DNA from 4 places in the Bacillus sp. ABA4_010 genome. Region 2 is predicted to be linked to each of the others. Evidence: predicted binding sites of a transcription regulator. Region 2 holds the regulator's gene; each other region holds the start of a gene.

Region 1 (7,314 bases), 2.5 Mb from region 2:
GACGAGCATCATCATGAAGATCATGAATCAATGAAAGTGCTTGGTTTTTGGTTATTTCTTGTTACAGACTGTATTTTATTCGGGGCGCTGTTTGCGACATATGCGGTCCTTTGGGATCATACAGCAGGCGGTCCGACCGGCAAGGAATTGTTTGAGATTCCTGGATTCGTCGCTGAAACGCTCATTTTATTGACAAGCAGCTTTACAAGTGGTTTAGCTGTGCTTGCGATGCAAAAAGGGAAGACGAAAAGTTTAATAGGGTGGCTTATTGTAACCGCTCTGTTAGGCTTGGCGTTCATCGGTTTAGAAATCAATGAATTTCGCGTGATGGTCCATGAAGGAGCGACCATTTCAACAAGTGCGTTTTTGACGGCCTTTTATACACTTGTCAGCACGCACGGCATTCACGTATCGATCGGCTTAGTTTGGATGACAGCCATTATTGTTCAACTTAAACGCCGCGGCATTACGGATGTGACCAAGCGCAAAGTTACCATCATCAGCTTGTATTGGCACTTCCTGGATGTTGTCTGGATTTTCCTGTATACTGCTGTGTATTTGATGGGGGTGATGTAATATGTCGCATCAAGAACATCACGGCTCGCTCAAAGCGTATGTCACCGGCTTCATTTTTTCGATTGTCTTGACGATTATCCCACTTATTATGGTTGTGAATGGTACATTCAGCAGAGGACCGCTGACGACCATCATTATGGGAATGGCTGTCCTTCAGTTTTTCGTCCAGCTGTTTTTCTTCATGCATATAAAAGACGGAGAAAAGCCGCGTTATAACGTCATGGCATTAGTGCTTGGAGTGATTTTCGTGATTACCATCGTTGCCGGTTCACTGTGGATTATGACATTCAACTCGCAAGTACAATAACATTCGCATAAAAAAAGGAACGCGAGGGATGAACTGCGTTCCTTTTTTCTATCAATTTAAATTAATGAGCAACGAGGCTGAACAACCCTTTAATGTGTGACAAATAACGAACGTTACTTGCTTCTTTCATTAACGTTGCTGGTAAGCCTTTAAGCGGTGTTTCGTTTGCGCCGATTGTTGCAACAGCATCTTTACGGCCTAAGCTTGCAAGTGTACCAGAGTTCACTGGTGCAAACTTTTCAAACGTTTTATCTTGTAAGTATGCGAATACGTTGTAGCCAACAAGTTCACCCATTTGCCATGCGTTTTGCGCAGTCGGTGCGTATGGACGGCCGCCTTCTTCAGGGAATGCCACCGCACTGTCACCAACGACAAATACGTCATGATGGGAAGTTGATTGAAGGTATTCATTAACTGTTGCACGACCGCGGTCTACAGCAAGACCAGATTGACCAACGAGCGGGTTCCCTTGAACGCCGCCTGTCCAAACGAATGTGTTCGCAACGATTTTTTGACCGTCTTTTAAGTCAATTTCATTGCCGCTTACATTGGTGACAGGAAGGCCTGTTAAAAATTGAACGCCGCGTTTTTCTAAGCTTGCTGTGGCACGCTCAATTAAATGGTCTGGCAGCACTGGAAGAATTTTCGGACCTGCTTCAACAAGCATGATTTTCAACTCTTTCGGATCGACGCCGTATTGTTTCGCCACTTTTGGCATGTTGTCGACAATCTCACCAACTAATTCTACGCCAGTTAAGCCGCCGCCGCCGATGAGAATTGTTGCATCTGCTTCATTTTTCGTTTTCGCATATTCACGAATGCGAGCTTCAATATGATTGTAAATTTTGTTTGCATCATTTACAGATTTTAATACCATGCTGTGCTCTTCAAGTCCTGGAATACCGAAGTAAGCGGTTGTGCTTCCTAAACCGACAACAAGAGCATCATATGTTAAAGTAGAGCCGTCCGCCAGTTTCACTTCTTTGCTGTCTACAGAGAAAGACTCCACTTTTGCGATTTTAAGGTCAATATCTTTTCCTTTGAAAAGCTTTTCTAATGATAAAGAAACAGCACCTTCAGCCGTCGTTCCACCCGCAAGACGGTGTAACTCTGTGATGATTTGGTGTGTCGGGTATTGGTTGATAACCGTAATTTTTGCGTCTGTTTTCGTTAAGTATTTACGAGCCGTTAAAGCGGTTAAAAGTCCGCCGTAACCTGCACCTAAGATGACAATATGTTTTGACATAGTTTATTCCCCCGTCTTTTACTAAGTTGACTAGAACCTTATAAATCTAGTTATTTATTGCGAGCGCTAATTTCAAGGTAAGCGTTTACGAAACGGAAAAGTTTTTGTGTTTGCGGGTCTTTTAGCATTTTTAATAAACCGAAAAGACCGATTACTTCATTGCTTTCCTCTGCGCGATCTTTCGCTTCAATCGCGGTTGCTGCAATTTGTTTCACTGTGTCTGCTACTGGTTCAGCGATCTCTTTAATGGCGCTGACTGTGTCATTTTTCAAGACTTCATCCGTAGCCACTGATTGAGCAAAGTCATATGACTTCGTTAGAACGGTTGCCAGTTCTGTCAATTTTGGAAGCTGTTCAACAAGAGTCGTTAAAGATTCTTGTACTTCAGGCTTTAGTAACTGATCAAGAATATCCAATTGTTCTTGACGAACAGATAATGTAACCGATTCTTGTTCAGGTTTTGTTTGAGTCAATGTTTCAGGCATTTTGCATTCTCCTCTTCGATAGTATTGCTCCTTAATATACAGGACATATGAATCCTCTTTCTCTATGATAACTCTCTCCCTATACAAATCTCAAGAGTATTCGTGAAATATTACACAAGATGTCACTTTTTAGCCAAGCATTGCGAAAATCAGATGTTGATATTCAGTCAGAATTAAGGAATGGGGGCGCTGCGTTTCAAAGAAAAATTGGCTCGCCATCGTTTAGAAGCAGCCAAACTCGTCGATAATGGCAGTAAATGTAAAAGTAATGTCGGAGGGTATGGAGCGGATGTTCTTTTTCAAAAGGAAACGAAAAACAGCAAGGCATGTCGAGAATACCCAAGAAACTAATGGAAAGTCAAACGAACCGTTACACAAGCATTTACCTGAAAGTATCCAAAAAATTAAAACACAATTAGGCTACAGTGAAGATATTATTTCGAAAGAAGTGACGTTCGGACTAGACAAGCTCGTCCTTTTTTATACAGACGGACTTTCGGATACACAAGCCATTCAAGAATTCATCATGGAGCCGCTTATGCTTCATGAGAAAAAAACAGAATGGGAAAAAAAGCTCGCGGCAGGTGAGCAGCCTCTTCATATTTTAAAAGAACATATTCTTTCTACAAGCGATACGCAAGTGGTGAACGGCTATGAGGAGTTGTTTCCCGCCCTGTTGTCTGGTCATACCATTTTGTTAGTGGAGGGCTGTTCAAGCGGCTTGTCTATCTCTTTGCGGAAATGGGAAGATCGCGGGGTAACAGAGCCGGCGGCTGAAACGGTCATTCGCGGTCCGCGAGAAGGGTTTTCCGAAAATTTACGAACAAATACGGCCCTCATTCGTCGGAAAATTAAAGACGAGCATCTTTGGATTGAAAGCAAAAAAATTGGGAAACGAACGAAAACGAATGTATCCATTGTATACATAAAAGGGATTGCCAACGATAAAATCGTCCAAGAAGTGCATACACGGCTTGACCGAATCGACATTGACGGCATTTTAGAAAGCGGAAATATTGAAGAGCTCATTCAAGATGAGCCATATTCACCATGGCCGACCGTCTACAATACAGAACGGCCTGATGTCGTGGCCGCATCTCTTTTAGAAGGGCGCATTGCGATTGTAGTGGACGGAACACCATTTGTTCTTGTCGTTCCCGTCTTGTTTGTTCAATATTTCCAAGCTGCAGAAGATTATTATCATCGTTCTGATTTTGGGCTTCTTCGTGCGTTGCGTTTTCTTGCGTTTTTTATCGCTTTATTGGCGCCTTCGCTATATATTGCGATTACGACCTATCATCAAGAAATGCTTCCAACACCGCTGCTCATCAGCTTAGCGGCTCAGCGGGAAGGAACCCCGTTTCCAGCTTTTGTCGAAGCTCTTATGATGGAAGTTATTTTTGAAATCTTAAGAGAAGCTGGAGTTCGTATGCCGCGGGCAGTCGGACAGGCCATTTCGATTGTCGGTGCGCTCGTAATCGGTCAAGCGGCAGTAGAGGCAGGAATTGTCTCAGCTGCGATGGTTATCGTCGTGGCGATTACAGCGATTTCTAATTTCGTCCTGCCTTCATTCAATATTGCCATTACTGTCCGTTTTTTACGCTTTCTGTTAATGGGGCTTGCGGCTGCTTTTGGTTTGTTCGGCATCCTTGTCGGCATCATTGCCATGCTTCTTCATTTATGTAGTCTTCGTTCATTTGGTGTGCCTTACATGAGTCCATTCGCACCGTTTCATCTATCTGAACAAAAAGATGGGATTTTGCGACTGCCGATTTGGAAAGGTTCGCTGCGACCTCACTATTTGACAAAAGGAGATTCGGTGAAGGCGAACAATAAACCGCCTTCCAAACCGAACAAGCAAAAGTAGACGAGAGGAGGCGGAGGTAGAGACGTGAAGCAAAAAGCTCTCATTATCGTTGTCATTTTTTTGCTAGTGACGACGGGCTGTTGGAACCGCCGAGAATTAAATACACTCGCCATCGCTGTTGGAATGGGCATTGATAAAGAAGGGGATGAATATGTCGTGTCTTTTCAAGTCGTCAATCCTGGCGAAGTGGCATCAAATATGGTAGGAGGAAAGGCTTTGTCAACCGTCATGTTTAAGGAAAAAGGCGATACCCTCTTTGAAGCGATCCGCAGAGTGACAACTCTTTCACCACGGAAAATTTATGTCGCCCACCTTCGAATGGTCATTATCGGTGAAAAAGTGGCAGAAGAAGGCATTGGCGAAGTATTAGATTTATTGTCAAGAGGACATGAAACCCGAACCGACTTTTATTTAGCCGTTGCTTCCAATGCGAAAGCAGAAGAGGTGTTGAAAGTAGTACTCCCGCTTGAGAAAATCCCTTCCAATAAGCTATTTTCATCGCTTGAAGTATCGGAACAAACGTGGGCACCAACGATTGCTGTCACATTGGATGAGATGATTGCCAGTTTGATTCAAGAAGGGAAAAATCCAGTGTTGACCGGGGTGAAAGTGCTTGGGAAACAGGAAGAAGGAGAAGAACGAACGAACTTAGGGCGAATTGATCCGGATACAAGACTGCAATATGAAGGCATTGCGGTTTTTAAAAAAGATCGGCTCGTCGGCTGGATGAATGAAACGGAAAGTAAAGGCTATATTGACATTATCGATAAGCTGGAAAGCACCATTGTGGAAGTGCCTTGCTCTGATAAGGGGAAAATTGGCATTGAGATTTTGAGGGCAAAATCAGACATGAAGGGGAACGTCGAAAAGGACGAAGCGAAGATGGAAGTCACTATCAAGGCTGTAGGAACAGTAGGGGAGGTTCAGTGTACAAATCTAGATTTAATGAAACCGGGTGCATTGAAAGAATTGGAAAAACAGGCGGAACAAGTGCTAAAAGAAAACAGCGAGGCCGCCGTTAAACGTGCGAAGGAGCTTCAAACCGATATTTTTGGGTTCGGACAAGCGATAAACCGGAAAGACCCAGATTATTGGAAAAAAGTAAAAAAGGAATGGAATGACATCTTTGTTGACCTTCCAGTCGGCATTGATGTGACGGTAGAAATCGAAGGCATTGGTACAGTAAAAAATTCAGTGTTGGAAGGAATGGAAGAATAACGTGGTAGCGGCTCTCATCATCTTGTTCGTTGCGGTACTCATCGCGTTCCTGGAACTGCCTGCGTTGCTAAAAAAAAAGCAGAGGCGAGACATTGCCGCCTTTTTGACCTTGCTTGTAATCGGAAGCGCACTAAGTATCGCAAAAGCATTGCATGTTTCGATTCCAACACCACTTGAAGCAATGTCTGTCATGTTCGAGCCGTTCGGAAGCTGGCTGTTTCGGTTATTAGAATAGAAAGATACGATATGAAGAGGTGGAAAAAGATGGAGGGCGGTAAAATTTCAGCAAGTCAGCTCATGATTTTAACAACGTTGTTTACAGTCGGCAGTGCTGTCTTAATTGTGACATCGGGTCTTGCCGAACTCGCTAAACAAGATGCGTGGCTGGCAGCTCTCATCGGCAACGGAATCGGTGTGCTTCTTATTTTTTTATACATAGCAATTGCGAAACGATTGCCCAACCGCAATTTAGTCGAGATGATGGAGACGGTTTTTGGAAAATGGCTTGGAAAAGCGCTCAGTCTATTTTTTCTCGTCACATTATTTTTCGGCGGTCCCGCAACGGTCGTTTATTATTTAGGCGATTTTATGCGAACACAAATTTTAAATGATACGCCCATTGAAGCAATCCATCTTCTTTTTAGTTTAATTGTGATTATGGGAATGCGGTTCGGATTGGAAACCATTGCCCGCACAGCAGAACTGTTATTTCCATGGTTTCTTCTCTTTTTTATCATTCTCTCTTGTTTAAGCATCCCAGATGTTGATGTTAAAAATTTACAACCTGTATTATCAAATGGAGTAAAGCCGATTATAACAGCAACCCTCATGTTTATTAGTGTCACGTTTTTACCAGATTTTATTTTAATAATGCTTGCGCCCGCCTATGTTCATAATGCTAAACAGGCAGGAAAAGCGTTGTTGCTCGGCGCTTTGCTTGGTGGTCTTGTACTATTTACGACGATTATCTTGAGCCTCCTTGTGCTTGGACCAGATTTGACAGCACGAAATTTATATCCAACTTACGTACTTGCTAAAAAAATTAACATCGGTCACTTTTTGCAAAGAATCGAAGCGGTCATTGCCATCGTTTGGTTTATCTCGCTTTATTTCCGATTGGTCATCTATATGTATGCATTGATGATTGGCATCAGTCAAATTTTTAACTTGCGCGAAATTCGACCACTTGCTTTGCCACTTGGTCTTATTTTAATCATTTCATCCCTCATCGTTTATCCGACATTTGACTACAGTCAAACATGGGATAGAGATACATGGGTTCCATACACGATGACGTTTGGCATTCTTTTACCGCTCGCCCTCCTCGTGGGAAGTTATATCCGAAAAGAGCTCCCGCCAAAAGATTCACCACCTTCGTAAAAATCTCGCCTTCCTTGTAACGAGAAACACTTTGAAGCCGATAATACGTAAGAAAGATGATTGTTGAAAGAGGAGAAGAGAATATTATGAAGCTTAGAGAACTAATTGCCCAAATTAATAAAAGTGTCGAAGAACTGGATTTTGCTACGGCAAGACGATACATTGAAGAAAATTTATCTTTGTTAGTTGAACATAAACATGTTTTAAAAGGAAATGCGCGTGAATTATTTGAATT
Region 2 (7,314 bases):
TCTCTGTCGCAGCACCAACTTTGATTACCGCTACGCCACCAGATAATTTTGCTAAGCGCTCTTGTAATTTTTCTTTATCGAACTCTGAAGTTGTTTCTTCAAGCTGTGCTTTAATTTGGTTCACACGAGCTTCGATGTTAGCTGTATCGCCAGCACCGTTAACAACTGTTGTGTTTTCTTTTGTCACAACCACTTTAGCCGCACGACCTAATTGGTTGATGTTTGCAGACTTAAGGTCTAAGCCTAACTCTTCTGTGATTACTTCACCGCCTGTTAAAATGGCGATATCTTGAAGCATCGCTTTACGACGGTCACCGAATCCAGGAGCTTTAACTGCAACTGCTGTGAATGTACCGCGAAGTTTGTTCACTACTAACGTAGCTAACGCTTCCCCTTCTACATCTTCAGCAATTAATAATAATGGCTTGCCTTGTTGTACAACTTGCTCTAATACTGGTAAGATTTCTTGAATGTTTGAAATCTTTTTATCTGTGATTAAGATATATGGATTTTCAAGAACTGCTTCCATTTTATCAGAATCTGTTACCATGTATGGAGAAGCGTAGCCGCGGTCAAATTGCATCCCTTCAACCACTTCTAATTCTGTTGTGAAGCCTTTAGATTCTTCAAGTGTAATAACACCGTCGTTACCTACACGCTCCATTGCTTCTGCGATTAATTGGCCTACTTCTTCGTCAGCTGCAGAAATGGCCGCAACTTGAGCGATAGAAGCTTTGCCTTCGATTGGCTTAGAAATTGCTTTTAATTCTTCTACAGCTACAGCTACTGCTTTTTCCATTCCTTTACGAACACCCATTGGGTTAGCGCCAGCTGTTACGTTTTTAAGGCCTTCACGAATCATCGCTTGTGCTAAAACTGTTGCAGTTGTTGTACCGTCACCAGCAACATCGTTTGTTTTGCTTGCAACTTCTGCTACTAATTTCGCACCCATGTTTTCGAATGCATCTTCTAATTCGATTTCTTTCGCAATTGTCACACCATCATTGGTGATTAATGGAGAACCGAATTTTTTCTCTAAAACCACGTTGCGTCCTTTTGGTCCAAGAGTTACTTTTACCGCATTCGCTAATTGATCCACACCGCGAAGCATCGCACGACGAGCTTCTTCACTGAACATAATCTCTTTTGCCATGTTTGTAGACCTCCTCAGAAATAGTAATATATTTTAACAATCATATGATATTTGGATCGTTCAATTAAGTAAAAATATGAAATTAGCCAATAACAGCTAAAATATCGCTCTCACGCAAAATCAAGTATTCTTTGCCTTCGAATTTCACTTCTGTACCAGCGTATTTTGAGAAGATAATGCGATCACCTTCAGCTACTTCAAGAGCAACGCGCTCACCGCTGTCTAGTACACGACCAGTTCCCGCTGCTACTACTTTACCTTCTTGAGGCTTTTCTTTCGCAGTATCCGGTAATACAATACCGCTTGCCGTTTTTTCTTCAGATTGTACAAGCTCAATTACTACGCGATCACCTAATGGCTTTAACAAGTGAAACAACCTCCTCAAATATATATCCATCGTATTAGTTTCTTATTAGCACTCATCATCTTTGAGTGCTAACACAATTATTATATTAAATAAACTGACTTTTTTTTGCAAGTAAAAATATAAAAATTTTTCAATTGTGAAACTTTCGCTTTCATCGGTCTATATTAGATTATTTCTCTTTCCATGTATTCTAAACCTGCCTTACTTGATAAATGATTGCGACTTTAAACATGACCTCATTTGTTATTTATCGTACTATGTTACAATATAGTGTATATAAACGATTGCTGAAAAGGAGTATGCAGATTGAAGAAACAATATTGGCTTATCATTTTGACATATGTCGTAATGCAGCTCTCTGGAGTTATTGGCATTGATTTGCTGCTTTCTCTAGGTGTAGCATCTGATCAGCCTCTTACGATTGCCCAACCATTAGCTGCAAGCTATTGGACCATTATTAGCTTCTCTATCGCTCTTATCATTGTTCTTTTTTTATTAAGAAACGACATGAACATGCGACAACCTACTTCCGTCTCGAAAACATTCCTTTGGTCTATTTTCGGCGTATTTCTTGCTTTGGCTGCGCAATCCATTGCAGCTATGATTGAAATGAATGTATTAGGAATTGAACCCGGTTCTCAAAACACGGAGTTCATCGTAGATTTAGTGAAAATGACGCCTCTCCTCATTATTGTGACGTCCGTTATTGGACCTATTTTGGAGGAAATCATTTTTCGTAAAATCATTTTCGGCACACTTGTTCCTAAACTCGGCTTTTTCTTATCAGCTCTTATAAGTGCCATCGTCTTTGCATTCGTTCATCTCGATTTTAGCCATCTTTTAATTTATACGGCCATGGGATTAGTTTTTGCCTATTTATATTCCAAAACGAAGCAAATTCTTGTTCCGATTGTGGCGCATGTTATGATGAATACGATTGTCGTATTAGGTCAAACCATTTTTGCGGATCAACTGGAAGAGATGCAACGCAACGCAGAGCAAATGCAAATTATTTTGGGAGGCTTTTTATGGTGAGAAATCCGTCCCTCTTTATGGGGCTTATTTATGTGTTAATGGGGGCATTATTTACGTACCTTGCCGTCGGAAGTGCAGAAAAAGGGCTTTTTGACTTCGGTACCATTTTGCTGATGGCAGTCGCGGCTTTTGATTTCGGCACAGCTCTACGTATTTTCAACCTTCATTATCAAATTAAAAAGCTTCAACAGCAGAAATAAAAATATCTATGTAAAAGGGCCCTTTACCAATTGAACATTGGCGAAGGGCCCTTTTGCTTCGTTACATGTTAGCTTGAGCTTCCTGCTCAGCTTTCAATACTTTACGGTAAGCAGATTTTGAGATGATAATACTAATTTCATAAAGAAGCAGTAACGGCACTGTGACCATTAGATGAGAAATAATGTCAGGCGGCGTAATGAACGCAGCAATGACCAATAGGAAAAAGTAGGCATACCTTCTCACATTCGCTAAAAACATCGGTGTCACAATCCCTAGCCTTGTTAAAAACATAACAATAACAGGAAGCTGAAACAATAAACCGAACGGCAGAACCAGCTTCAGCAAAAACTGAAAATATTCATTAATGCCAATAACTTGTTGAATGTTTAAATCATTCGCCAGCCCTGTCATGAAATGAACGACAAATGGAAACAAGATAAAATAAGCAAATGAAATGCCCCCTAAAAACAAAAACAATGAAGCGGGAATATAGCTTAAAGTCACTTTTCGTTCTTTTTCATAAAGACCTGGACTGATAAAGGCCCATAGTTGATACAAAGCAATGGGCGAAGATAAAATACATCCGATGATAAAAGCAAACTGCATATAGATTTTAATTGGATCAGTCAGCCGAAAGGCATTCATCGTTAATTCCTTCGCTTCATCTGCCTGTTGCAAATATAAAATAATCGGCTTTACTAAGAAAAATGATCCAATGGTAGCCGCTAAAAAAAAGACAATCGTAATGATTACCCGCTTTCGCAGCTCTCCAATATGATCATACACAGACATTTCTTGTTCCGTCATAACACTCATTCCTTACTTTTCGCTGCGCTTATCGTCATCATCATCTGCTAATCCCTTAGTTGCATCTTTAAATTCTTTTAGCGTATGACCTGCTGCTTTTCCAAGCTCAGGTAATTTCTTTGGTCCAAAAATAAGCAATGCGACAAGGGCAATTAATAAAAAGCTACCAAATCCTAAACCCATAAATACCTGTCTCCTCTCATCTTAATTAACCTGTTTAAAGATCCTGCGGATAGTTCTTTAAGAAATACACAAGTGATTGAAGTTCCACTGCCAAATCAATGTGATGGATGCGAATAGAGTCTGGTACACTAATACGAGCTGGCGTAAAATTCAAGATTCCTTTAATTCCACTTTTAACTAAGCGGTCTGTAATTTGTTGCGCTGCACTTGCTGGCACCGTTAAAATTGCAACTGAAATCTCTCCCGTAATTTTCTCCTCTAAATCATCTAGATGATAAATGGGTACTCCACCTACATTTGTGCCTACTTTATTTTTTTCAACATCAAAAGCAAATTCAATTTTCGTATTATTGTTCTTAATGAAATTATAATTTAAAAAGGCGGTTCCTAAGTTTCCCACTCCAATGAGGGCTACTTTCGTGACTTCGTCTTGATCTAACGTTTTCCTAAAAAAGGATAGCAAATAATTGACATTATAGCCATAACCTTTTTTGCCAAGTGCTCCAAAATAAGAAAAATCTCTACGAATGGTTGCTGAGTCCACTTTAACAGCCTCGCTTAATTCAGCTGAAGAAACACGTTGTTTTCCTGAAGAATGCAAGTTTTTCAAAAAGCGATAATAAAGAGGCAATCGCTTCGCAGTTGCTTGTGGTATTTTTAATTGCTCAGTATTCATGGTTCCCTCCCACAATCCAAAAGCCTGTATATATTATAAATTCTCTCTCTTAAAATCTCCGTTCTTCCCACCTGTTTTTTCTACTAAATATGTAGGTCCGATTACCATGGCTTTATCAATCGCTTTGCACATATCGTAAACCGTCAGCGCACATATAGAAGCAGCAGTTAACGCTTCCATCTCGACTCCTGTACTTCCTTTAGTTTTGACCTCTACTTGAATATTTAGTAAATAATTTGCTCCTTTTTGACTCCATGAAAAAGAAATGTCTACCCCTTTTAAGGCAATAGGGTGACACATCGGTATGACATCAGCCGTTTTCTTAGCCGCCATAATTCCAGCGACTTGTGAAACCGCTAACACATCTCCTTTTCCAATCTCTCGCTTCTCTATTTTTTGATAGATTTCTTCATTCACTTCTACACTGGAAACCGCAACAGCTGTGCGGAACGTTTCAAGCTTTTCCGAGATGTCAACCATCTTCGCTCTACCTTGATCGTTAAAATGCGTCAAACTCACATCTTCTCCTCCTCTATTTATGACTATACACTATTTTCATCCATCTGTCTCTTATGCTCCCTGCATTTCATACACACTAATAGGTAGCAATCTGGATAAAAATGGACTTACTTCTCCCATTATATCAGCATAAATAATATTGGACAGTTGCTCGGGATTCATACATTACGATACACTAAACCTATACTAATAGAGGTGAACCATATGATTCTTTTACAATTAAATAACATCGCCAAGTATTTTGGTGCTGAACCTGTTTTAACAAATATAAAAATGGAGATCCAATCCAAAGATCGAGTGGGACTTGTCGGCCGCAATGGAGCGGGAAAATCGACATTGTTAAAGATTATTGCTGGTCTTCATTCCCATGACCAAGGCGAAATCATCAAACCAAAAGGCATTACCATTGATTACATGGGGCAAAGCACCATTTTGGAGTCGGAATTATCCATTTGGGACGAAATGATGACTGTCTTCCAGCCTTTACGACAATTAGAACATCAACTTCGCACATTGGAACAGAAAATGGGAGATCCAGACCTATTAAACGATGAAGCACAGTATGAAAGACTTCTCCGTGAATACGACCAATTACAAATCTCGTTTAAAGATCAAGGCGGTTATCAATATGAAGCGGATACCCGATCAATCCTTCACGGCTTTCGTTTTTCCGACTATGATTATGAAACACCGATTTCTACTTTAAGCGGGGGACAAAAAACACGATTAGCGCTGGCAAAGCTGTTGCTCACGAAACCGGATTTACTCATTCTCGATGAGCCTACCAACCATTTAGATATTGAAACACTATCTTGGCTTGAACAATTTTTACAAAATTATGCAGGCGCAATTTTAATCGTCTCGCATGACCGCTATTTCTTAGATAAAGTGGTTTCGCAAATTTATGAAGTTTCTCGGACAACGGTAACAAAATATATTGGCAACTATTCGAACTACTTAATTCAAAAAGCAGAACAGTATGAGCGCGACTTAAAGCAGTACGAAAAACAGCAAGATGAAATCGCCAAATTAAATGATTTCATTCAACGCAACCTTGCTAGAGCCTCAACAACGAAGCGAGCACAAAGCAGAAGAAAACAGCTGAATCGCATGGAAATGCTGTCCAAACCTCAAGGTGATGAAAAATCAGCCTCTTTCCTGTTTGACATTGAACGTCAAAGCGGAAATGAAGTGTTGAAGCTAGAGGATGTAGCGGTTTCGTATCGTCAGGAAGAGGCTCCGGTCATTAATGGCATTAGCCTTCGCATGACAAGAGGAGAAAGCATTGCTTTAGTGGGACCAAACGGAGTCGGAAAATCGACGTTATTGAAAGCCATCACCGAACAGCTTCCTACACAACGTGGAGCTATTCACTTCGGTTCAAATGTCACCGTTGGCTACTACGATCAAGAGCAAGCAAATTTAATATCCAATAAAACGGTCCTGCAAGAACTATGGGATGATTATCCAACAAAAAACGAAAAAGAAATCCGTACAGTACTTGGAAACTTCCTCTTTTCAGGTGAAGACGTGCTTAAACCCGTTTCTACTTTAAGCGGCGGTGAGAAAGCCCGTCTTGCTCTTGCTAAATTAATGATGCAAAAAGCCAATTTCTTAATTTTAGATGAGCCTACTAACCATCTTGATTTAGACAGCAAGCAAGTATTAGAAAATGCCTTAATTGACTATCCTGGGACTCTTTTATTTGTATCCCATGATCGTTATTTCATTAATCGTATCGCTACAAAGATTGTGGAATTGTCTGCTCATCAGGCTGACGAGTATTTAGGCGATTATGATTATTATGTCGAGAAAAAAGCCGAGCTTTTAGAGATTCAGCAGCTAGAAGAACAGGAGATGCAAAATGGAGCGAAAGCTAACAAGGAAGCAGCTCTTGAAAAAAACTCATATGCGCAAGACAAAGAAGCCAAAAAACTCGCTCGTCAGCGAAAACGCCGCCTCGAAGAAATTGAAGAACGTATTCAAGAGCTAGAAGCGGCCATTGCTAAACATGAGGAACGATTATGTGATCCCCTTGTTTATCAAAATCATGAGGAAGTTCAAAGGATTAATAAAGAAAAAGAACAAGATGAACAACAACTAACGGAACTAATGGAAGAATGGGAACAGCTTCAGCTTCTTCTTGAAGAATAAAAAAGCTGCCTGAAACAGGGGAACATCCCCTCTTTTCAGGCAGCTTCTTTTTAGTTCTCTAAGTCAAGACCAGGATTGGCGTTTAATGCCATTGTCGATAAGCGCCCTTGTTCAAACAAGACACTTCCCGCAGCTCCAATCATAGCTGCATTATCAGTACACAAAGACAATGGGGGAATGACAAGCTCAACATGATCTAAGGAAGAAAAAGCCTTCTCC
Region 3 (7,314 bases), 220 kb from region 2:
TTCCGTTTCGTCGGAAGAAAAAGCAAATAGAAGACCTTGATGTATCGCAATAAGCAAAAAGCACTTGGATGTCATGTCCAGGTGCTTTTTTTTGATAGAGAAAAATTAAAGTATAATAGCTTGGATAAAAGTAATGATACCCGCCAAAATCAAAAAGCCTATACTGTATTTTAATGTATAGCGGAAAAGTTCACTTTCCTTTCCGACAAGACCGACTGCTCCTGTGGCAACGGCGATTGATTGAGGAGAAAGCATTTTAGCCATTACACCGCCTGCAGTATTGGCCGCAACAAGAATGATTGGCAAGACTTGAATTTGACTGGCTGTTGTGGTTTGTAAGCTCCCGAACAAAGCGTTATTAGATACGACGGATCCTGTTAAAAAGACACCAATCCAGCCTAATGCCGGTGATAAAAATGGGAATATATCTGCAGTATTAGCTAATGCCAAACCTAAAGTAGAAGACTGACCAGAATAGTTAGCGACAAAAGCAAAGGCCAGTACCATCATAATCGTAAAGATTGGTTTAGATAGTTCTTTAATGGTTTCTACTAACGTGTCTTTTCCTGTTTTTATATCCACTTTTAAAAGAAGCATAGACACAATCCCTGCAATGGCAATGGCTGAACCGGTTGCCGCTAGCACGTCTAACTTTAACACAGCTGCATATGGTGTTGGTTCCATTACAAGAGGACTTGCTTTAATAACTTGATTGTGAAGGCCAGGAACTTCAATTAATAACGTTGTTTTTTCTAGCAGTCCGCCTGGTGCGAATAATCCTTTGAAGAAGTTGAGACTCCATGTTGTCACGAATAGAGTTAACGCGATAAAAGGAGACCATGCTTTCACAATTTGACCGGCAGAAAGTTTGGTAACTGAAGCAGATGCTTCTCGTTTAGATGTTACCTTAATGTATAAAGCTAAGGCCACAAGGCTAGTAATGGAAGCAATAATGTTTGGCAGTTCAGGACCGATAAATGTAATGGTTAAATATTGGGCAATGGCATAAGTAGAGCCCGTTACAAAGGTTTGCTTCCAAATTTCACGTACGCCTTTTAAGCCATCCATAATCATGACTAACAAAAATGGTACGGCAAAAGAGATATAAGGAAGAGAATACCCTAAAAATCGAGAAATTTCCTTTGCATCAATTCCGGAAACTTGTCCGGCGACGATGACGGGAATGCCCATTGCACCAAATGCTCCAGAAGCAGTGTTGGCGATTAAGCAAAGAGCTGCGGCTTTTAGAGGATTAAACCCTAAACCAACAAGCAACGCTGCAGTAATGGCAATTGGTGCTCCGAATCCGGCTGCTCCTTCCAAAAAGGCGTTGAAGGAAAAACCTACTAATAACATCTGTAGTCGAGGGTCATCCGTAATGGAAACAATGGATTGGCGAATGACGTCAAATTGTCCGCTTTTTACAGAGAGCTTGTACAAAAATAAGGCAGCGATAATAATATAAGCAATTGGCCAAATAGCATACACTGCACCATATCCAGCGGCACTTACGACCATGTTTGTCGGCATTTTGTAAAAGAAAATGGCAGTCATTATCGAAATTATGACGCTTGAACCGGCTGCCACGTAGGCTTTCATTTTAAAGATGGTTAATCCTAAAAAGAAAAAGAGAACAGGAATAGCAGCGATAGTAGCGGAAAGCCATATGTTTTGCATCGGATCATATACTTGAGTCCAGCTCATGTTGGTCACCTCGTTGTTTTCGTGAAGAAAGAGGAGAGTCCTCTTTCTTCCTCTTATCTATACAAACGTTTGTTTAAAATGCTTTTTCGCGCGTTTCTTTTAACACGTTAGCTGAATATTGGAATTGCTGCAGCTCTTTTTCACTTAAATCCAATTCAATTACTTGCTGAATGCCATCTTTGTTGACAATAGCCGGTACACCTGTGTAAACATCTTTAACTCCATATTGACCTTCCAGAAGAGCAGATACCGTTAAAATAGAGTTTTCATCTCCGAGTATCGCTTTTGTGAGACGAACTAGTCCCATTGCAATACCGTAATAAGTAGCGCCTTTTCGATTGATAACATGGTAAGCAGCATCACGAGTGTTTTCAAAAATACTTTTCATATCAGGATGTTCCGTTACGTCTTCAAGGCTGTCGACGCCAAGGAAGTTTTGGACAGATACGCTGCCAATTTGAGCGTGGCTCCATACCGGTAATTCTGTATCACCATGTTCCCCCATAATATAAGCGTGAATGTTGCGGGCGTCTACGTTAAAGTAATCACTCAATAAGTAACGAAAACGCGCGGTATCTAAAATAGTTCCAGATCCGATGACACGTTCTTTAGGAAGACCTGATAATTTCCACGTAACATAAGATAAAATATCTACAGGATTTGTAGCGACAAGAAGAATCCCGTCAAACCCGCTTTCCATAATGTTGCCAACAATTTTCTTGAAAATGGCCACATTTTTTCCGACTAAATCTAAACGAGTTTCACCAGGTGCTTGGTTAGCGCCAGCTGTAATGACGACTAAATCAGCATCTTTACATTCTTCATAGCCGCCGGCCCATATTTTCATCGGAGAAGCAAAAGGCATTCCATGATTTAAGTCTCGAATTTCTCCTTCCGCTTTTTCGTGATTGATATCTATTAAAACGAGTTCGTTTGCAATTCCTTGATTCACCATCGCAAATGCGTAACTTGATCCAACAAAACCTGTACCGATAACTGCTACTTTTCTACGAACGTTTTTCATAATCTCTCACCTTTCTCCTATATGTGATTGTTTTCACAAATTAAATATACTTCATCTAAAAAAATATCGAAGTGATAAAAGTCACAGTGTTATCGCTTTCAAAAGAAAAATTTGTGTCTAATTTATGAATAGGATAAGGAGAGATAGTTTTTACCGCGGATTGACGGACAGTAATCTCTCCACTTCTTTATACACATAGTCGAGCAGCACTGATTGAGGCTATGCTGCTCATATGAGAACAATTTTCTCACATATATCCGTCAGGGGAATAAGGCTGTGTCTATAAACTTTTCACCTTTATTCTGACCATTTTTTTGTCTCGCTAAAATAAGATGTTGACGAAAGGAGAGATTTCTATGTATAATTACTTTGAATTCGAGATAAATTAACATTTATATCTCAGTTTGAAAATAAATCACTTCAGTTTAATTTTAAATGATTTCTAAAAAGAACAAGCAGTAAGTAAATAAATCTTAAGGAACAGGATGAGGAATATGATCAACATATATCGTGAACAAGATCGTTTTAAAGCAAATCATGGCTGGCTCCAAAGCGCGTTTAGTTTTTCGTTTGCGGAGTATTTTGACCCTAATAATTTAAATTTTGGACCGATGCGCGTCTTAAATGATGATATTGTCGCTCCACTTAGAGGGTTTGGTGCACATCCTCATAAGGAAATGGAAATTGTCTCAATCGTATTAAGCGGTTATTTAAAGCATGAAGACAGTACCGGGCATTCTGCAGTTACAACGTTTGGCGGTGTCCAAAGGATGTCTGCAGGAACAGGTGTCGTTCATTCAGAGGTAAACCCTTCAAAAGAAGAAGAGGTCAACTTTCTGCAAATGTGGTTTTTGCCGGAAAAAAGCGGAATTACGCCTTCTTATGAACAAACAAATTTTGATGAAGCGAAACTGAAAAACAACTTGTTGCCTGTCGTGTCCAAAAGTGGAGGCGAACAAATTGCACGCATTCATCAAGATTTAACCATCTATTTATCTGATTTAGATAAAGGGCATGACATTACATTTAAGCAAGATACCAGACGTCGTATTTTCTTGTTTGTAATTGAAGGAACTGTAACTTTAAATGAAGAAGATACGCTGCAAAAGCGAGATTCAGCACGAATAACTGAAGTTCAGTCGTTGCATATAACAGCATATGAGCACGCAAGATTTATGTTAATTGATTTACCTTAAAACATGAAAGGATGAAATGAAAATGACGCGAAAATATGAGATCGGCGGCTTATTAATCCGTCTTGCATTAGGAATTATCTTTTTTGCCCATGGGTTGGCAAAGTTTCAGGGAGGTATTGAGAATATCGCTGGATGGTTTGCAAGTATAGGGTTACCAGGGGCGTTTGGATATGTTGTAGCCATTATTGAGCTTGTCGGCGGAATTTTGTTAGTCGTAGGAGCAGGAACACGGGTCGTATCGGCTTTAATGGTGATACTGATGGTTGGAGCAACGATTAAAGTAAAGTGGGCTGCCGGTCTTTTAGGAAATGGGCAAATGGCTGGATATGAGCTGGACCTAGCACTATTTGTGATGGCTTTATATTTAGTTATTGCTGGAAGTAAGCTATATGCGCTAGAAAACGTGTTTAAAAAAGAAGAACAATATTAAAACATATCAACATAAACGGACCGTTAGGAAATCTTTATTATGACTGGATTTCTTAACGGTCTATTTTGTGTGAAGTTTACTGAAGGCAACTGATTTTGTGCGAGGCTAAACATTTTTATGCTGCCTATATATCTTCTATCATTCAACTATGTTGCTGTAGACCCACCCGAAGTCCGTTTGCTACACTAGTTTTACGTAAAAAGCGAGAAAGAAAGGTGATTGAATGATATGAATGAGAAAGGGTATGAGCTTGCTGAAAAAGGGGCTTGGCTCAGCATTGCCGTTTACATAGTTTTATCCGTTTTTAAGCTGTTTATGGGAGCCATAACGAATTCAGAAGCGTTAAGGGCAGACGGCTTGAACAACTTTACAGATATTATTGCTTCTATAACAATCTTAGTTGGATTAAAAATCTCCAAAAAACCTCGAGATGAAAATCATCCTTATGGACATTCCCGTGCAGAAAACGTGGCTTCATTGATTGCTTCTTTTATTATGCTGCTTATTGGAATACAAGTTTTATATGGAGCAGGGCATTCTTTGTTTGTTGCAGAACAGAAAACTCCCGATCTATTGGCGGCTTGGAGTGCTTTCGGCGCTGCGATCATGATGCTGGTGGTGTATGGATATAATCAGCGTCTAGCGAATCAATTGGACAGTCAAGCGTTGCGAGCAGTGGCGAAAGACAATTTATCGGATGCTTTAGTAAGTGTGGGGGCCATTGTCGGCATTATAGGTGCCCAGTTCGGAGTGCCATGGCTGGATCCGCTTGCTGCCGTTGTTGTTGGCCTCATCATTTGTAAAACGGCCGTAGATATTTTCAAGGAAGCGTCCCATTTATTGACGGACGGCTTTGATGAAGAGAAATTAGTGGAGTATAAACGAGTCATCGAGTCGGTTTCCGGTGTTAAAAGTGTGCGTGACTTAAAGGCACGTATGCAAGGAAACCAAGTGCTCCTTGATGTGACAGTAAAAGTAGATCCTTCCTTGAGTGTCATAAAAAGCCACTTTATTGCGGATAAAATTGAAGTACTTATGGAAGAATCGTATAAGGTTCGCTCCACGTTTGTTCACATTGAACCAGATATGCAGGAAAAAAGCAGTGGGGAAGCGACTGTTTCCTAAATCAAAAAGAGGATCCTTTTTTAGGACCCTCCTTTTTGTTAGTTAGCTTGCTTTTGAAGTTTCCACCGTTTGTAGCTCCTTTTTCGTGGTCAGCTTATCCACAATACCGGCAATGGCACCGTCACCTATGACGTTACAAGCTGTACCGAAGCTGTCTTGAGCTAAGTATAAGGCAATCATTAATGAAAGCATCGTTTGGTCAAAGCCAAGCATAGTTTCTAATAGCCCTAATGCAGCCATAACAGCTCCTCCGGGTACACCTGGTGCTGCGACCATTGTAATGCCGAGCATTAAGATGAAAGGCAACATCATAGCTAAGGAAGCGTCTTGTCCATTTAATAGCATGACTGCCATGGCACAAGAAATCAGTGTAATGGTACTTCCTGATAAATGAATTGTAGCGAGTAAAGGAATGGAAAAATCCGCTACTTTCTCGCGGACACCGATTTGTTTTGCCTGCTTTAATGTTACCGGAATGGTAGAAGCGGATGATTGTGTACCGATGGCTGTAAAGTAAGCTGGCATCATCCCTTTTAACAAGGAAAACGGGTTTTTGCGTGCTAACGCTCCATTCACTGTATATTGAATGAGAATCATTACAAGGTGAAGAATAATAATCATGACAAATACTTTTGCGAACACAGACATAATTGTTTGAACTTGCCCACCATATGTCATATTAGCGAAAATTCCTAAAATATGAATAGGTAAAAGCGGAATGATGACACGTGAAATAATCATTTCCACGATGCTTCGGAACTCCGTCATTACCGTTTTTAGGGCGTTCCCTTTTAAAGCGGCCATTCCGAGTCCGAGAGCAAAAGCTAGTGTTAAAGCCGTCATCACGCTCATCATCGGCGGAATTTCAATTTTAAATAAGGGAGCTAAAAGCGATTCTTCAGGATTTTGAAATGCTTCTGAAGATCCAGTTGTTAAAAATATAGGGTACAAGTTGCGCGCCGCAAAAAAGGCAAGCAATCCTGCGATAATCGTTGAGCCGTAAGCTAAAAGCGTTGTCAGTCCAAGCAGTTTTCCAGCCCCTTTGCCGATCTCTCCGATGCCAGGTGCGATAAAACCGATGATAATTAAGGGAATGGCAAATCCTAAAAAATTGCCAAAAATGCCATTAAACGTGGCTAAAATGCGAACGGTCCAATCAGGAGCGATGCTGCCGATTAAGATACCGAACACAATCGCTAAAATAATGCGAGGTAAAAGTCCGATCTTTCTCATGATGTCCTCCAAGGAAAAACAATTGTATTTTATAGATGAATTATACACACACTTTCTTAAAAAGTTAAGAGTTTTAGTGCATTTTTTTGTTGGGATAATTTGGGGTAAGGGGGAGAGTCTGGCTCGTGTACAAAATCTTATAAAAAACGCACGGTTCTTTAAGTGAACGGTGCGTTTTGCTAGTTAAATATTATAATGATTAGAAATGACGGTCTCATAGTTAGAGAAACAATCTGGTGAAGGGGCGGACACATCAATCATTTCATGAGTAAATGGGTGTTTCAATTGTAAGCGAACGGCGTGAAGCGCTTGCTGTTCTTCAGAATCTGGTCCCCCGTAAAGCGTGTCACCAATAAGTGGGTGTCCGAGATGGCACATATGAACACGAATTTGATGAGTGCGACCTGTTTGCAGTGATAGTTCAACTAATGTTTCCTTTAAAAATTCATTTCGTTTCAGTACTCGATACTGGGTGACTGCATGTTGACCAGACGGGGAGACGCGTCTTCTTGTTGCGTGATGGCGGTCACGCCCAATTGGCTGATTAATTGTCCCTTTGTTTGGTTTGATGATTCCGTTGACACGCGCGATGTACGTTCGTT
Region 4 (7,314 bases), 2.5 Mb from region 2:
TTCTGGATGTCCCCACATCCAAATTAAGTTGATGTACATCATCGGATTTCCGCCGCCAGTCATCGTAAATAAATGACCATCAAAGAAGCGGTCTACGAATAAAAGCGCAAGCGTGACGGTTAAGACTGGGAATGCGAAAATAATAATGATACAGCTTGCCAATACAGACCAAGTGAATAATGGCATATCCATCAGTTTCATGCCTGGTGCACGCATTTTTAAAATCGTGACGATAAAGTTAATCCCTGAAGCTAAACTTCCAATCCCGGAAATTTGAATGCCCCAAATGTAGAAGTCCTGACCAGGTCCTGGGCTGAACTCCATACCAGAAAGCGGCGGATAACTAAGCCAGCCCGCTGCCGGCGAACCGCCGATGACAAATGATAAGTTAAACAACATGGCCCCGAAGAAAAACAGCCAAAAACTGACCGCATTTAAAAACGGATAGGCAACGTCACGCGCTCCGATTTGAAGCGGAACGACGATGTTAAAAAAGGCGAACATAAGCGGCATTGCCATGAATAAAATCATAATCGTGCCATGTGTTGTGAAAATTTCATTGTAATGGTGGGAATCTAAAAACTCCCATTGTGGAAATGCAAGCTGAATCCTCATTAACAGGGCATCGACCCCGCCGCGGAACAGCATCAGCAGTGAAGAAAGCATATACATAATCCCAATTTTTTTATGGTCAACCGTTGTGAGCCACTCGCGCCACAGCCATTTCCATTTTTTAAAGTACGTTAACACAAAAATAATCCCGATGGTCGTTAATACAATCGCGACATCCGCTCCGTAAATGAGCGGTTCCCCCGTTACAAAAAATTCCGATGCAAACTCTTTCAATTGATTAAGCAAAGAGGACTCCTCCTTTCGTTCATTTCCGTTTATTTACTGTCAAAATCCGGTCCGTACCGCAGACCGCAAAGCGCCTCTAGCGCCGTTTTCGCGTTATGTTCCATATATTCCCCGCCGTTTTTCATGACAGTGTCGTAAAATAAAAGCGGTGGAATAGAAGAGAAAGATAGTTGTTCCGTCACGCCTGGTTTCGCTAATTCGGCATAGCCCATTTCTGTTAACGGCGGCGCTTCTTCTTTAACGCTTGCCACCCATTGATCGAACTCTTCCTGCGGCTTCGCAATGACTTTAAAATTCATATGCGCAAACCCTTCTCCTGTAAAGTTCGCTCCTGACCCGAAGTATTCACCCGGATGATCTGCTTGAAGCCAAAGCGGCATCGCCATCCCTGGCATTGTGTACACTTGGCCGCCAAGCTGCGGTACCCAAAAGGAATTCATCGGGGCATCTGACGTTAAAACAAATTGAACCGGCATATCTTCCGGAATTTCCACATAGTTGACGGTTGCAATTTTTTGTTCCGGATATTGGAACAGCCATTTCCAATCGAGTGACGTCACTTGAATCGTAATGGGCTTCACATCTTGGTTAGGCGGTTCCACGAGCTCATATGTCGTTTTGGCCGTGAAGAATCCGAGAATGCCAATAATAACAATTGGAATCCCCCACCAAATCACTTCAAGTGTTTTACTATCATCCCAATCTGGTGTGTATGGTGCTGTATTCCCCGGTTTATCCCGATAACGGAACACAATATAGACGAGAAGACCGAGGACAGGGATGACGACAATGGCACATAAAATAATGGAAAAAATAATAAGGTCATATTCTTTTTGCGCCACTGGTCCTTGCGGCTTCAAAATGAAATAGCGGTCATCACATCCTGCTAGCAAAAGCATCGTTAAGACGGCCGTTATCCATCGTTTGCTGTTATCAAGCAGCATTTGCTTTTTCAAAGCATTCCTCTCCTTTCTCACATCCCGCATTGTGTGCGGATACATTTTCATGGTTTCATCCATTACATCTGATTACCTGATGAATGATGTCTCCCATACTTCTCATAAATTATCATGATGTTTCATAAGACGATGTGACTTTTATCACATCTCCATCAAAAATGAAGGAGGTTTGTTATTTTTGACACAATTTATTCTTATTTTTGGAAAGGTCTGTTAAGTTTGAACGGAGCATAAAAAAACTACGTTCCGGAACAATAGGAACAAAAAAGTGATGAAAGGCGGAACAAGATGAAGCGGTTCACATGGGTGTGTATGATCGGGCTCTTGCTCTTATTTCCATTGCACGGAAATGCAGACGGGCATGTGCCCATTTTGGTTTACCATTCGATTGATGAATTTACAGGGAGCGGTTCTAAAGAGTTGTACGTCACCCCTGAAAGTTTTGAACGACAAATACGCTATTTAAAAGAAAACGGCTATACCCCGCTAACATTTGAACGATGGGAGGACATTGATAACGTACAAAAACCTGTATTCATTACAATTGATGACGGCTATGAAAACACTCTTAATGCGTTTCAAGTGTTCCAAAAACTGAAGGGTGACACGTTTCAGCCCACCGCCACCTTATTTGTCATTTCTGATTTTATCGGAGGGCCTGGGCGGCTATCGAAAACAACATTAAAAAGCTTGGCGGATTCTGGTTTTTTCTCCATTCAGTCACATACAGCCACTCATCCTGATTTAACGAAAAAGGCAGATTTTCCGTATGAGCTGAAACAATCAAAAGAAAAAATTGAAACCATTACCGGAAGACCCGTCATCGCTTTCGCTTATCCGTACGGAAATTTTAATGATCGGGCGGTTGCCGAAGCAAAAAAGTATTATCAGTTTGCCGTGACGACAACACCAGGAGCGTATGTACCAATGGGTATAAAAAATGAGCGATATGTGCTGCCGCGTATTTACGTCACATATTCGACTTCACTCGAGGAATTTGCCCGAGCGCTTCAGCCGAAATAAAAGGAACTTCCATCGGTAGAGACTTTCCTTCCTCTCCTACCGATGGTTCGTTGACTGATCTAACTTTTACGTTAAAAGGTGAACCGTTGCTAGATAGCGCTTTCTCCTCCACTTAAATTTCTCCGATTCCTCCAACTTTTCTACCTGCCCATTAATGTGAGCTACAGAAAAATGTACCCCTAGATCATGGTTTTGTTCAAACTTTCACGAATTGTTCAAAATTAAATGTAAACGCTTTCTAATTTTTGTGTATAATGAAGATAACACAAGAAAAAGAAGTAAATCATGAATGCTACTAGACTAACAAGTCCGTAAATAGACGATTTTATACACATTATTGTGACGAAAGGAGATTTCAACATGATTTTAAAAGCATTGCGTTCAACACTTCCGATTACTATTAACTATTATCAAAACGGATCGCTCCAAACATGTACAGGGCGTGTATGTAACCTTAATTTAAACGATCAAACGCTATCAGTAAAAGATGATAAAGAAAAAATCTTTTCCATCCGGTTAGCCGGCATTAAAGAAATTTACAGCTAACAGACGAAGGCCGCTTTCATGAGAAATGATAGCGGCCTTCTGTATATTACGAGAGAAACTTATGTTTGTATGCTGCCAGGACAAGCAGTCCCCATGCATCGTTTAAGCTAGGATAGTAGAAATACGCGTTGCCGGGAAGTCCTCCGCCTGTCGGGTACGTGTTCGTCCACTCCTCTTTTTGGAGTGATTGGATAACGTATTCTATTCCGCGCGTTAGTTCAGTTGTCGGTTTTTCTTCCAGTGCAATGAGCATCTCGAGTGCCCAAGCAGCTTGCGAAGGTGTACTCGCTCCAAGTGGAATGTATTCTTTCTTTACATCACTCATCGCCGACTCGCCCCATCCACCATCCTTATTTTGAATCCCCCGCATCCAGTTTTGTGCCTTTTTTATCGCCGGATCATTCTTCGGTACACCTGCTGCCAACAGCCCTAGAACGGCAGCGCTAGTGCCATGAATAAAGGAAATGCCCCATCTCCCAAACCATGACCCATCCCCCTTCTGTTGTCTTTTCAGCCATTTGACCGCTTTTTTGACAGCTGGATGGTCTTCTTTCAACGCAGCATCTGTTCCGAGAAATTGCAGCACTCTTCCTGTGAGGTCGGGCGTGGACGGATCAATGACAAAATCAGCAGCCCCTTCAAACGAAATGAAGGTCATCATTTTTTTATCCGTGTTTTTTTCGAACGCCGGCCATCCTCCGTCGTCATTTTGCATTGACAACAACCAGTCTAACCCGCGGTTCCATGCTTGCTCAGATGATCGCTGATTGTTTGCGGCTTTACTTAGCGCCCTTAGCGCCATCGCCGTACAATCTAAATCAGGATATTTTGTGTTCACATCAGAAAATCCCCATCCGCCTGGTTCTCCTTCGGGGTTATGGATACGCCAATCCGTTTTTTTATTTTGCTGGCGGGAGACTAAATAATGAACGGTCTTTTGCACAGTGGCATCTGTTGCTGGTACGCTTGCTTCTTGAAGCGCATAGCTAATTAACGCTGTATCCCAAACGGTTGATGTTGCCACTTGCAAGTGAACATGCCCGTCTCGTTTGCACAGCAATGTTTTGATCCCTTCGATCGCTTTTGCTACAACAGGCGACTCTTTCGTGTACCCGAGAGATAAGAGAGCGAAAATCATTAGCATCGTAGACGTGGAATATGTGAGCAGCGTGCCGTCCGGTTCAAGTCGTTTGAGCATGAACAACTCAGCTTTTCTGACTGCTTTTTTTTGCAAGCGGCGAGAAAGAAATGGAACGGTTTTCGCTAGTACCTTCCATGATTGAATAACGATGGAAAGCGGCGAAAATGACGGCTTTCGTTCTTTCTTTGACAAAAACAAGTCGGAAAGGTCTGGTGTGTGTTCATGTTTCAGTGAAAAATGTTGATGCGCAGCAATCATTAACGGAACGAGATGTACGCGGGCATGACCTGACAAGTCGAATAAATTAACGGGAAACCACGTAGGAAGGAGCATTACATCAATTGGAATGACATTTTTTTTAGGCCAAGGAAGCTGCCCTGTTAACACGAGAAGCGCCTCTGTTAATAAACCGGTCACGTTTTGCGCTCCGCCATGCTGTAAAATGAACTGCTTTGCTTTTTCCATCTTCGGATGTTCTTTTGAAAGATAACGAGAATATAAAAGAGCGTAATACGCCTCGACGGTTGCATTTAAATTTCCATTATCATCGTGAAATAATTTCCAAGCTCCGTTCTCCGCTTGAGTAGCAAGACCGGCTCCGCTAGTTTTTGAATGAGTGCCTCTTCTTCCATTTCAAGTGTCCTTAGCAGCACAATTGCATAAGCATCCGCCGTAGGACCGCTCTCCAAACAATATCGCCATGCCCCATCCACGCTTTGGTATTGACGAAATAAGTCAATAAGATGATGGATGGTGGCTTCCACCTTCTGTTTTCCTGCCAATTTCTCTCCCTCCTCTTGCTCCGTGACAATAAAACGTCTTTAACAGCCTATGTGTTATGCCTGAAAAATGTTCAAAAGTTGAAAAGAGAATATTAGCTGTACCGTGATACGTGTCCAACCCTTTTTATTTCTTTCGAATAAAATATATAAAGCCTTTATGGTTAAAGGTTTTACTGCTCATACTGGCAGGAAAATTATGATAATGGCAGGAGGGAAGAAAATGTCACAATTCTTTTTTGCTCGTTTAAAAGGGCGAAATGAGGTGCCTCCCGTTCGAACAGACGCATTTGGAGTGGCCAAATTCGTCACGAATAAACGGGGAACGAAGCTCAAGTTTTTCTTACAAGTAAATGACATTCGAAACTTTGTTCAAGCACACATTCATTTTGGCAAAGAAGATGAAAACGGCCCCATTCTTGCATTCTTATTTGGAGCAGATGCCGCTACATTAGCAGAACAAAACGGTATTACTACGCGAAAAGGTGTTGTTCAAGGCATCATTACAGATGCCGACATTGTAAAAAATAATGTCGGGGTTAAAAGTGTTGAAGACTTGATTAAACTGATGGAGTGCGGGAAAACGTATGTGAACGTTCATACGGAGCAAAACGTGAATGGAGAAATTCGCGGGCAAATTGAACTGTTGCTTCAAAAATAAAGTTTGAACATCAAATAAAGCGCACTGAATCTAGTATTAAAGGTTCCGTGCGCTTTATTGTCTATGAGTGATGGAGCGCTTTTTTCAAGTACGTTAAGCTGATATCGATGCTCTCGAACGGTGGGCGTTTGCATTCATCCTGCTCCACGATCCACCATTGAACATTGGACGCCTCCCCTTGTTTGAGGACGGCTTGAAGATCGACACCACCTGTTCCAAGCTCAGCAAAAAACTGCGATCCGTCTGTCGTCATATCTTTCAAATGGACTAACGGGGTTCTTCTTTTATAGCGTTCTAGCCATGTGACAGGATCTTCACCTGCACGTGTTAGCCAGTATACATCAAACTCTGCCTTCACCCATTCTGGATTCGTCTCATCTAAAATGGTTTCAAGCGCTGTTTTCCCATTAGAAAGACGGAGTAATTCAAAATCATGGTTATGATAACTTAAGGTGATGCCTTCTTTCTGGCATGCTTCGCCGGCTTCGTTCAATAAACGGATTAATTGAAAGTAGTCCGATTCTGTTCGTTTTTCCGGAAGCAAATACGGGCAAACAATATGCCGGCTTCCTATGGTATGCTGCTCATTGATGACAGCGTGTAAGTCTTGTTCCAGCCTGTCGAGTGAGATATGACTTGAAGCTGCTTGTAATCCAAGGTCATCCAGCACCTTCTTTACATCTGCAGGAGACAAATTCCCATATCCGGCAAATTCAACTCCTTGATACCCCAATGAAGCCACGTTTTGGAGTGTGCCGATAAAATCTTGTTCGCTCTCATTTCGTAATGTGTACATTTGAACTGCAATCGGAATCCCCATTAAATCTTCTCCCCTTTACCGGTTTCGTTAAAATGAAGCAAAAAAAGGAGGTTTCCTCCCCCCTCCTCTTTTACACGTTGTTGCTTAAACCCACCACATTTGTGACGGCGTTTCTTCAATTAAGACAGACTTCAAATTTGTGACCGCACGCTTAAAGCCTTCGTCAATTGACATGATTGGGTCTTCATGCTCAATGCTGACGACATAATCATAGCCATATGTGCGCAGGGCACTCATCATATCTGACCATTCCTGCAAGCTATGACCGCAGCCAACCGAACGGAATGTCCACGCTCTCGTTTGCACCTCGCCGTACGGCTGCATGTCCGTTAACCCGTACATATTCACATTATCTTGATCAATGTACGTGTCTTTGGCGTGGAAATGGTGGATTGCATTAGCTTTCGCTAAAATTTTAATAGCCCCAACTGGGTCGATTCCTTGCCACCATAAATGACTCGGATCTAAATTCGCTCCAATCGCCTCACATGTTTCTTCACGCAATTTTAACAGCGTGTACGGCGTAT

Evidence for each region. The regulator Rex, encoded in region 2, represses fermentation and respiration genes when NADH is low (regulators of the CRP and FNR family bind a similar motif). The targets are predictions, from matches to a motif close to TTGTGAAATATTTCACAA.
Region 1: the regulator Rex is predicted to act here: its motif matches at 2,715-2,732, upstream of ACXAEO_RS07435 (DUF1641 domain-containing protein).
Region 3: the regulator Rex is predicted to act here: its motif matches at 2,750-2,767, upstream of ACXAEO_RS18550 (L-lactate dehydrogenase).
Region 4: the regulator Rex is predicted to act here: its motif matches at 1,947-1,964, upstream of ACXAEO_RS07410 (ubiquinol oxidase subunit II).

The regions. Positions count from the first base shown of each region.
Region 1 is NZ_JBSWUN010000003.1:1,267,752-1,275,065, forward strand. It holds gene cyoC (cytochrome o ubiquinol oxidase subunit III) at 1-576, shown strand, start outside; gene cyoD (cytochrome o ubiquinol oxidase subunit IV) at 578-883, shown strand; gene ACXAEO_RS07430 (NAD(P)/FAD-dependent oxidoreductase) at 945-2,129, opposite strand; gene ACXAEO_RS07435 (DUF1641 domain-containing protein) at 2,180-2,614, opposite strand; gene ACXAEO_RS07440 (spore germination protein) at 2,904-4,481, shown strand; gene ACXAEO_RS07445 (Ger(x)C family spore germination protein) at 4,506-5,699, shown strand; gene ACXAEO_RS07450 (hypothetical protein) at 5,701-5,934, shown strand; gene ACXAEO_RS07455 (GerAB/ArcD/ProY family transporter) at 5,964-7,079, shown strand; gene ACXAEO_RS07460 (hypothetical protein) at 7,166-7,314, shown strand, end outside.
Region 2 is NZ_JBSWUN010000003.1:3,726,843-3,734,156, forward strand. It holds gene groL (chaperonin GroEL) at 1-1,153, opposite strand, end outside; gene groES (co-chaperone GroES) at 1,236-1,520, opposite strand; gene ACXAEO_RS19585 (lysostaphin resistance A-like protein) at 1,827-2,555, shown strand; gene ACXAEO_RS19590 (YdiK family protein) at 2,549-2,755, shown strand; gene tatC (twin-arginine translocase subunit TatC) at 2,817-3,563, opposite strand; gene tatA (twin-arginine translocase TatA/TatE family subunit) at 3,576-3,746, opposite strand; gene ACXAEO_RS19605 (redox-sensing transcriptional repressor Rex) at 3,781-4,422, opposite strand; gene moaC (cyclic pyranopterin monophosphate synthase MoaC) at 4,456-4,941, opposite strand; gene ACXAEO_RS19615 (ABC transporter ATP-binding protein) at 5,146-7,095, shown strand; gene tsaD (tRNA (adenosine(37)-N6)-threonylcarbamoyltransferase complex transferase subunit TsaD) at 7,146-7,314, opposite strand, start outside.
Region 3 is NZ_JBSWUN010000003.1:3,509,628-3,516,941, reverse strand. It holds gene ACXAEO_RS18560 (efflux RND transporter permease subunit) at 1-53, shown strand, start outside; gene ACXAEO_RS18555 (lactate permease LctP family transporter) at 106-1,704, opposite strand; gene ACXAEO_RS18550 (L-lactate dehydrogenase) at 1,778-2,728, opposite strand; gene ACXAEO_RS18545 (pirin family protein) at 3,223-3,924, shown strand; gene ACXAEO_RS18540 (DoxX family protein) at 3,947-4,354, shown strand; gene ACXAEO_RS18535 (cation diffusion facilitator family transporter) at 4,583-5,479, shown strand; gene ACXAEO_RS18530 (dicarboxylate/amino acid:cation symporter) at 5,522-6,712, opposite strand; gene ACXAEO_RS18525 (RluA family pseudouridine synthase) at 6,896-7,314, opposite strand, start outside.
Region 4 is NZ_JBSWUN010000003.1:1,259,317-1,266,630, reverse strand. It holds gene qoxB (cytochrome aa3 quinol oxidase subunit I) at 1-858, opposite strand, end outside; gene ACXAEO_RS07410 (ubiquinol oxidase subunit II) at 888-1,814, opposite strand; gene ACXAEO_RS07405 (polysaccharide deacetylase family protein) at 2,106-2,840, shown strand; gene ACXAEO_RS07400 (YolD-like family protein) at 3,201-3,386, shown strand; partial or broken gene ACXAEO_RS07395 (terpene cyclase/mutase family protein) at 3,433-5,058, opposite strand; gene ACXAEO_RS07390 (hypothetical protein) at 5,058-5,309, opposite strand; gene ACXAEO_RS07385 (CHRD domain-containing protein) at 5,530-5,967, shown strand; gene ACXAEO_RS07380 (sugar phosphate isomerase/epimerase family protein) at 6,029-6,787, opposite strand; gene ACXAEO_RS07375 (sugar phosphate isomerase/epimerase family protein) at 6,872-7,314, opposite strand, start outside.